3 regions of the Ureibacillus endophyticus genome follow, and region 2 is predicted to be linked to each of the others. Evidence: predicted binding sites of a transcription regulator. Region 2 holds the regulator's gene; each other region holds the start of a gene.
The links. Region 2 encodes CtsR, which represses protease genes until heat stress. Its sites were predicted from a motif close to ATGGTCAATAAAGGTCAAACA; they were not measured.
Positions count from the first base shown of each region.

Region 1: NKR20_RS03645 (ATP-dependent Clp protease ATP-binding subunit) is a predicted target of CtsR. The motif match lies at 1,465-1,485, and genes of this name have one in related genera.
Region 3: clpP (ATP-dependent Clp endopeptidase proteolytic subunit ClpP) is a predicted target of CtsR. The motif match lies at 2,054-2,074, and genes of this name have one in related genera.

Region 1 covers NZ_JAMYWW010000001.1:748,378-751,644, forward strand. Annotated here, with positions in the region: gene NKR20_RS03630 (prolyl oligopeptidase family serine peptidase) at 1-174, shown strand, start outside; gene NKR20_RS03635 (metal-sulfur cluster assembly factor) at 232-546, shown strand; gene NKR20_RS03640 (Crp/Fnr family transcriptional regulator) at 633-1,322, opposite strand; gene NKR20_RS03645 (ATP-dependent Clp protease ATP-binding subunit) at 1,502-3,267, shown strand, end outside.
Region 2 covers NZ_JAMYWW010000001.1:3,573,943-3,577,209, reverse strand. Annotated here, with positions in the region: gene NKR20_RS17750 (methyl-accepting chemotaxis protein) at 1-716, opposite strand, end outside; gene NKR20_RS17745 (hypothetical protein) at 950-1,174, shown strand; gene NKR20_RS17740 (DUF4870 domain-containing protein) at 1,318-1,623, shown strand; gene NKR20_RS17735 (CtsR family transcriptional regulator) at 1,886-2,350, shown strand; gene NKR20_RS17730 (UvrB/UvrC motif-containing protein) at 2,419-2,970, shown strand; gene NKR20_RS17725 (protein-arginine kinase McsB) at 2,967-3,267, shown strand, end outside.
Region 3 covers NZ_JAMYWW010000001.1:2,838,710-2,841,976, reverse strand. Annotated here, with positions in the region: gene whiA (DNA-binding protein WhiA) at 1-824, shown strand, start outside; gene NKR20_RS14055 (HPr family phosphocarrier protein) at 922-1,179, shown strand; gene clpP (ATP-dependent Clp endopeptidase proteolytic subunit ClpP) at 1,376-1,972, opposite strand; tRNA gene NKR20_RS14045 (tRNA-Arg) at 2,273-2,347, shown strand; gene NKR20_RS14040 (basic amino acid ABC transporter substrate-binding protein) at 2,809-3,267, shown strand, end outside.

The DNA.
Region 1 (3,267 bases), 2.8 Mb from region 2:
AAAGATACAACGGTTCCTTTTAAAAATACATATCATTTTTATATGCAGTTACGTTCATACTATGTGCAAGAACCAGATCATTTAAAATTTATTGCATCGCCGAATAGTGGGCATAAGGTACCGCGAGAAGGTGTATTAGCTGTAACAGACTGGCTATCTCAATATTTGGCATAAAGGATTTACCTTTGATATGATAGAGTTAGCACTATAAGGAAAGGGGATAAAGTAAATATGGCAATTAGCGAAGATATGAAAGAAAGCATCCTTGGAGCTTTAGAAAACGTAATTGACCCTGAGCTAGGTATTGATATAGTTAACTTAGGTTTAGTATATGATGTAGATTTAAATGAAGAAGGTTTAGCTACAATCACTATGACGTTAACATCAATGGGCTGCCCATTAGGACCAGTGATTGTGGATCAAGTGAAAACGGCGTTAAGTGAGCTTCCAGAAGTAAAAGACAGTGAAGTAAACATCGTTTGGCAACCAGCTTGGTCAAAAGATATGATGTCACGTTATGCAAAAATGGCATTAGGAATTAGATAAAAAATGCTGGCTGTGAAGGAAAATTTTCTTCACAGCCTTTTGATTGCAACCATCCTCGTCACAGGATGACTTCTCAGACTCTATTGTTAATCTATCCTACAAATTGTAGATGGGCAATTTTCACAACATATAGCCTGCTTTAAATATCGAATATCCGTAATCGTAATAAATCCTTTATCCATGCTGATTATGCCTTGCTTTTTTAATTCATTCAACATCCGATTAATCATTTCACGACTTGTTGAACAAAGATTTGCGATGTCAGTATTTGTTAAATAATGATTTATGAATATTTTATCGTCTTTTTGCTCCCCATAAGTGTTTGCTAAACGAATTAATGTTGAGTACAATGCGCCTTTCTTACCGTGTAAAATAAGATCACGTAGGAGACTTTGATTTTTCAAATTTTCATTTTGTAACCACTTTAAATACTCTATCATTAATGCGGGTTTTTGCATTAATAACATTTCTAGTGAATCTTTATTTAAAGCTAATAATTCGGTATGGGAATTTGCTTTTGCAGTTGTTGATCTTATCGTAGATGTTGCACTAAATAATGGAAATTCCCCAATGATGCTGTGTTTACCACATATTCTAAAGGTAATTTCCTTCGCATCTTCCGTTTCCTTACTAATTCGAACGGAGCCTTCTTTAATCAGTAGAATGTCTGTGGCTTTCTCACCCTCACGATAAATATTACTTCCTTTTTCAACTTTAACTAATAAACCATGCTCTTCAAACAAATGAATTATTTCAATCGGCAATGTTTCTACCATGCCATCACTTCCTTTTATCCTTGGGGTGAATCTAAAATTTAAACATGTATTTTAAATACATGATAACATAATTTTTCCCGTATTCGTGAAAACTTTATAGTGTGAATTTTTGCATTTCCTATTAAAAAGTCCTATAATCATTTTAGTCAAAAAAGGTCAAAGTTGAAGGGGTGTAACAAATGCAATTTCAACAACAAGATAATCGAAAACCATTAGAACAATTTGGTCGCAACTTAATCGAAGAAGTCAAAAATGGCAAAATGGACCCAGTAATAGGAAGAGATGAAGAAATTCGTAATGTTATACGTATTTTATCAAGAAAAACTAAAAATAATCCAATACTAATTGGTGAACCGGGTGTTGGGAAAACAGCGATTGTTGAAGGTTTGGCCCAACGTATCGTTCGTAAAGACGTACCTGAGGGATTAAAAGATTGTATATTATATGAACTAGATATGAGTGCATTAATTGCTGGTGCAAGTTACCGTGGTCAATTTGAAGAAAGATTAAAAGGTGTACTTAAAGAAGTTAAAGAATCTGAAGGTCGTATTATTTTATTTATTGACGAAATTCATACAATTGTTGGTGCAGGTAAGACTGATGGCGCAATGGATGCAGGGAATATGTTAAAACCGATGTTAGCACGTGGAGAACTCCATTGTATTGGTGCCACAACCCTTGATGAATATCGTATGTATATTGAAAAAGATCCTGCTTTAGAACGTCGTTTCCAACAAGTAATGGTGCGCGAACCTTCTATTGAAGATACAGTTTCAATCTTACGCGGTCTTAAGGAACGTTTTGAGTTGCATCATGGAGTTCGTATACATGACCGCGCAATTATTGCATCTGCTGAACTTTCGAATCGATACATTACAGATCGATTTTTACCAGATAAAGCAATCGATCTAATCGATGAAGCTTGTGCGATGATTCGTACAGAGATTGACTCAATGCCCCAAGAGCTAGATATGGTAACAAGACGTGTTATGCAATTGGAAATTGAAGAACAAGCATTAACGAAAGAAAAAGATGAAGCTAGTAAAAAACGTCTTGAAGCATTGCGAAAAGAATTAGAAACCTTAAAACAAAATACGGACAAGATGCGAAAGCAATGGGAACAAGAAAAATCCGGTTTACAGGAAATTCAAAAGAAACGGGAACTTCTTGATAAATACCGCCGTGATTTAGAAGATGCAGAAAGTAAATATGATCTTAATAAAGCAGCGGAGTTACGTCATGGGAAAATTCCTGCTATTGAAAAAGAATTGTCTGCTTTAGAAGAAGAATTGAAAAAAGGATCTGAAATTCGTATTTTACGAGAAGAGGTAACTGCAGATGAAATAGCTTCCATTATTTCAAGATGGACTGGAATTCCGGTTACAAAGCTGGTTGAGGGCGAACGTGAAAAATTATTACGTTTAAAAGATACTCTCCATGAAAGAGTAGTTGGTCAGGATGAAGCTGTAAAATTAGTAACAGAGGCGGTATGGAGAGCACGTTCTGGCATTAAAGATCCAAACCGTCCAATTGGTTCTTTTATTTTCTTAGGTCCAACAGGGGTAGGGAAAACGGAATTAGCCAAGGCGTTAGCTGCACAACTTTTTGATTCAGAAGATCACTTTATTCGAATTGATATGAGTGAATATATGGAAAAACATAGTGTGTCTCGTCTTGTGGGAGCACCTCCTGGATATGTCGGTTACGAAGAAGGTGGTCAGCTAACTGAAGCGGTTCGCCGTAATCCATATTCTGTTGTATTACTTGACGAAATTGAAAAAGCGCATCCAGATGTGGCCAATATTTTATTGCAAATTTTAGACGATGGCCGCATTACGGATAGCCAAGGTCGACTTGTTAACTTTACGAACACTGTAGTGATTATGACGTCGAATATTGGATCTCATCATTTGTTAGAATCTAGTGTAAATGATGAAAAAACAAC
Region 2 (3,267 bases):
GCAGAAGAAATATTTTCAGATTGGTGAGAAATTACATATAGCGAAGCAGTTGTTTCTTCACTAATTGCATTTAATTCCTTTGCTGTATTGCGGATTGTAGCGACAAGATCGAGTTTAACTTGTAAATCTTCCGTACGAATTCGTTGTTGTTCTGCTTCGTAAGCTTTAATTACAAGTTGTTGTTCAAAGTTAATAATTTTTGAAAAGGCATTAATTGCTTTGCATGCATCATTTTTAGAAATATCTAGATCATTCACAAAATTAATGAATGTAGTCATTAATGATTGGAATGAACTTAAATACATATTTGATTCTAAACCAATTCGAACATGGGCAGCTGCAATCGCTTTACGTCCTTCTATGTATGTGTTATTAATCTTACTTTCGAAAATATCAGATAGATGTTTAGATAACGTTATTTTTAGGCGATCGATATTCGAATTTTGATTAATTATGTCTAGTAAGTTACTACTTATAGAAATAGCATCATAAAATTGAGTTACCATAGATGGGATTAACTCTTCTGTAAGGGGTTGCAATTGTTTTAATATGGCTAAGTCTTCTTTTCGTAACTGGATTAACTCAACTTGTTTAAGTAAATCTGGGTATTGAGATAGGTCAAGTTGTACATCATTTAAGTATTTTTCAACTTGAAAGAAGTTAGATACTTGGTTTTTTTGTGCTCTGCTCTTGAAAATAACCATATTATTCTCCATTCTATCCTAATATATTTTATAATTTATTAGTTTTAATTTTTTTTATATTAAATCTATTCTACTATAAATTTCCACGAAATGGGCAATTTCTCTTTATTATTTATGTCTTTTTCTCTATTATGTAAACAATTAAATATAGCTTGATTTGTAATTTATTAATTTCCCATGTAAAATACGAGTAGTTTAAATATACTGTTCGAAGAGGTCAATATACATAGTAAAGGAAGAGTTAAATGGAGAAACGACGCCTTAAATTTATCATTCCGACAATGGTCATTGTTGCGGTTACAGCTGTATTTATGTTAGCGAAATATCATACGGAAGTACCGACAAATCACAGGGTTTTAATTGTTATTAGCGCTACGCTTTTATCTGGGGTTTTAGCACATGGGTTATTTCCACATGATGATGAAGAAGCGCCAGACCCAAAGCCTAATATGAATAAAAAGAATAAATAAATTTTTAAAGCATGGTGTGAATCCATGCTTTTTTTAAAATAACAATAATAAAATATGTTTAAAATTTTTTTGTATCAAATGAAACTAAAGTAGAAGTGAATCGTATATGTATTATACAAAAAGTGACGAAAGGCTGAAGCGTTATGGATAATAAATGGGCCAAAGTAATTGTACATGCAAGTGCTTTTTTTGCTCCGGTGTTAGTACCAATTTTATTTTTATTATTAAGTTCTGAGGAAGAAGTAAAACGGATTTCTATTCAAGCTTTACTATTCCAAGGTGTTATGTGGGTGTTAATTTTTATTTCATCCCTACTAAGCTTTGTATTAATCGGTATACCATTCTTAATTATCTTTGGTATTATGACAATCGTTGTACCAATCATTGGGATTGTAAATGCTCTTAATGAAACAAGTTGGAATTACCCAATTGTTGGACGATGGGTATAAGTTTTTTTGGTAAAACATAGCAAATATAGGTTATTTACAGCGAAATAGGGGAATACTACATCGACATAGCTGGTTAATACAGCATGTCGATTTTTTTATACCTGTATTCCTCTCATATACATATATAAAGGAAAGAAACTTTATGAAACGTCAAATAAAATTAAAAATTATAGTGGGCGTTTTGATTGCATTTTGGTTTTCCTGTTTATATAATATAGTCAAAGATAGTCAAAGTCAGTATTAAGTGAGGTGAGGTATAAAAATGAGAAATATATCTGACATCATTGAAGGGTATTTAAAGCAAGTTATCGAATTAGGTGGTCAAGGACTTATTGAAATAAAACGAAGTGAACTGGCAGATAAGTTTCAATGTGTACCTTCACAAATAAATTATGTCATTAATACAAGATTTACGGCTGAACGAGGTTATTTAGTTGAAAGTAAACGCGGAGGCGGTGGCTATATTCGGATATTACGTGTAAAAACGAATTCGAAAATCGATTTACTTGAAGATATGATAAGTCAAATTGAAAAAGGTGCAACTCAATCGATGGCTGAAGATATTATTTATCGGCTAATCGATGAAGAGGTGATAACGAAACGGGAAGCAAAATTAATGTTAGCTGCTGTGGATAGGTCAACTCTTAGATTGCATTTGCCTGCGAGAGATGAACTGAGGTCGAACATTCTAAAAGCAATGTTAACGACTTTAAAATATGATAAGTAAAGTTAGTTAAATCTTCTCGACTCTTCAAGTTTTAAAAACAATATAATCTTAAAAAGAGGTGATTGGTCATGATTTGTGAGCACTGTCAAGAACGTCAGGCATCAGTCACGGTAACACAAGTAATTAATGGCCAAAAAAGTGAACGACATTATTGTGAAGTATGTGCGAAACAATTTCACCCTTTCAACATCGACTTTCATAAAGAAGATCAAATACCAATCCATCAACTAGTGGCCAATTTATTTGGTTTACCAGTTTGGAATAATACTCAAGAGAAAACTCAAACGACAACTCAGAAGGTATCCCAATGTCCGAAATGTGGTTTTACTTTCAGACACTTTTTGAATGAGGGTAAACTTGGATGTTCTCAATGTTATGAAACCTTTAGTAAACAACTTCCACAAGTTCTTACTAAAATTCAAGCAGGCACTAAGCATAGTGGTAAAGCACCTGGAAAACCATCGAATGATCATACTTGGATTAAAAAACAAATCGAGACTACTCGAGAGCAATTACAAACTGCAATTATGGAGGAACGATTTGAAGATGCTGCAGAGCTGCGGGACGAAATAAAAGATTTGGAACGTAAGCTGGAACATGGGGGTGTTGATACACCATGAATCTAGAACATTTTCTAAAAAGTGAGGCGCCAGGATGGATGGATGGCAAAGGTCTTGATGGAGATATTGTTTTAAGTACTCGCATAAGATTAGCCCGAAATTTAGATGGCTACCGATTCCCATTAAGTTTTTCAGAACAAGAAGCAAAACAAGTAGATGAAGTAGTAACACAGGCACTATTAAACATAAATAAAGATAAGCGGATTTTTTCCCATTTTACTATACAGGAAATGCCCGCGTTACAAAGGCAAGTATTAGTTGAAAAACATTTAATTAGCCCATTACTTGCTAAGAAGG
Region 3 (3,267 bases), 740 kb from region 2:
AACTGAGTTTAGACGTTCAAACGGAAAATGCTGCGATTGCAAGACGTTTATATACAATCGTAAAAAAGTTATATCCTTATAATGTCGAGCTATTGGTTCGTAAAAAGATGCGATTAAAGAAAAATAATGTATACATTTGTCGTATCCGTGAAGGTGCTCGTGAAATCCTATCTGATTTAGATATCTTGTCAATAGATTTTCAATTGAATCATACAATATCAAAATCGATATTAGGGAATAAAAACCAGAAACGTGCTTATTTGCGTGGAGCATTTTTGGCAGGTGGCTCTGTTAACAACCCTGAAACATCATCATATCATTTAGAAATCTACTCTTTATATAAAGAACATGGTGAAGCCTTAGCTGACTTAATGAATCAATTTAATCTTAATGCTAAGACAATCGAGCGGAAAAAAGGATTTGTGACCTATTTAAAGGAAGCAGAAAAGATATCCGATTTCTTAGGGATTGTTGGTGCGACAACAGCAATGTTAAAGTTTGAAGATGTTCGAATTGTCCGTGATATGCGTAACAGCGTAAATCGTATTGTAAACTGTGAAACAGCGAACCTGAACAAAACAATAGGTGCAGCAATACGACAAGTTGAAAATATCCGTTTTATTGACAATGCTATTGGATTAGACCAACTCCCAGAAAAATTGCGTGAAATTGCAAGATTACGAGTGGAATATCAGGACGTAACATTAAAAGAACTTGGTGAGATGGTGTCGACTGGTACAGTAAGTAAGTCAGGTGTAAATCATCGCTTACGAAAAATTGATGAAATTGCTGATGCATTAAGACGTGGAGAAATGATAAAATAATATATTTCAAATTTGTAGGAATCTAAGATTGTTCTTTTCATACATTTTAGATAAGATTATATTATACAGATGATCGGTATGAAAGGGAGTATCGTAAATGGTTGAGACCACAGTGGAAGTAAAATTAAAAACTGGTTTACAGGCACGTCAAGCAGCCTTATTCGTGCAAGAGGCAAATCGCTATAAATCAGAAGTGTATTTACAAAAAGAAGAGAAAAAAGTAAATGCAAAATCCATTATGGGTATTATGAGTTTAGCTATCGCTAGAGGCACAGCTGTCACTTTAATTGCTGATGGCAAAGATGAGTCAGAAGCCATTAAAGGCCTAGCAACTCTAATCGAAAAAGAAGAATAATGTATTTTATTTTGAAAACGCTCGCAAAAAAGGAGGTGTCTATAATAGACACCTCCTTTTTCTGCGCCGAAAGCATAGCGACAGGCGCAAAAAGTCGTAAGGGATATGTCTTGCACTGAAAGAGACACCACCTTTTTCTGCGCCGAAACAAAAAATTGGTGAAGAAAAATTCATTTCTTCACCAATTGATAGGATATTATTCTTTTTTATCAGAGCTGCGTTCAATGATATGGTCAATTAAACCATACTCTTTTGCGTTTTGTGCAGTCATGAAGTTATCGCGGTCAGTATCTTGAGCGATTTTTTCTAATGGTTGACCAGTACGTTCAGCTAAAATTCCGTTTAACTTGTCGCGTAAGAATAAAATACGTTTAGCTGCGATTTCGATTTCTGTAGCTTGACCTTGAGCTCCACCAAGAGGTTGGTGAATCATTACTTCAGCGTTTGGTAAAGCAAAACGTTTACCTGGTTCACCAGCAGCAAGTAAGAATGCTCCCATCGATGCTGCCATACCGATACAAATTGTAGAAACTTGTGGCTTAATATATTGCATTGTATCGTAGATCGCCATACCTGCAGTGATAGAACCACCTGGTGAGTTAATATATAATGAGATATCCTTCTCTGGATCTTCTGCTGCTAAGAAAAGTAATTGGGCAACAATTGAGTTTGCTACATTATCATCAATTGCACTACCTAAAAGAATGATGCGGTCCTTTAAAAGTCTAGAGTAAATATCGTATGCACGTTCACCGCGGTTTGTTTGTTCAATAACTGTAGGAATTAAATTCATTGTTATATCCTCCTTAATAAAGGTGTTTTATAAAATTGCTACGTGCTGAAATGTATCAGCTGTAACATAATCATACACAGAATAGTCAATAAAGGTCAAATATAAACTACTTAATTTACTTGTTTTATGATTAAGAGTTCGTAAAGTTGAATAGTCTAATTAAATGTATATTCCATAAACTTTATAGTTGAATTGTCGTGTAGGTGCTTGTATAATAGAAAAGTCGTAATTTTATGGTTTTGACCTTCGTATGGGTACATGTTTTTTCTTAGCGTTACGAGTAAGACTTATTTTATTATTGTCCTCGTGGTGTAATGGATAACACAGAAGATTCCGGTTCTTCCGCTGGGGGTTCGATTCCCTCCGAGGGCGCCATTTTACTGTTTCAAAATATATATTATAATAGCAAACCTTTTATGAATTTATTAGTTTAGCAGCCTAATAAATTTTAAAAGGGAATGAAGATAAAGGATAAAATGTATTACTGTACCAATTCATTTTATCCTTATTTCATTCATTTAAACATTTTTTTCCTAATTTTTTAAAAAAATAAATACTATTACATAGTACAACCGTATTTTTATACGGTTGTTTTTTTATTTATGCAAATATTTTTTTATTTGTAGAATATATGAAATTTTTTCGAAATATATATTTTCTTCTCGAATAAGTATAATTTTTATCGTATAAGTAGGAATTATTTTCAATAATAGTACATATATTTCGAAAATTTTTTGTTGTATAATAATTCCGATGTTTATATAATTGTTATATATATTACTAGGTTTGAAACTAAGAATATTGCAAACATTATAACAACTTTAGGGGGACTAACTATGTTAAAGAAAAAAGGAATGTTTAAATTAGGAATGCTTCTAACTGCATCTTCACTTATGTTAGCTGCATGTGGATCTAGTGACTCAGACTCATCAACTGGTAGTGCAGGTGAAGGTGAAAAAATTACTAAACTTGTAGCAGGAACAGAAGCTACTTTTGCACCATTTGAATATATGGATGATAAAGGTAATGTAGTAGGAATTGATGTAGATATACTAGATGCAATGACAGAAGAACTAGGTATTGAATATGAAATTCGTAATGTTGGTTGGGAACCAGTATTCCAACAAGTAAAAAATGGTGAACTAGATTTAGGAGCATCAGGTATTACAATTACTGATGAACGTAAAGAAACTTTTGATTTTACTGAACCATATTTTGAAGCAACACAAGTGCTAGTTGTAAAAGAAGATTCTCCAATTACTTCTGCTGAAGATGTAAAAGGTAAAAAAGTATCA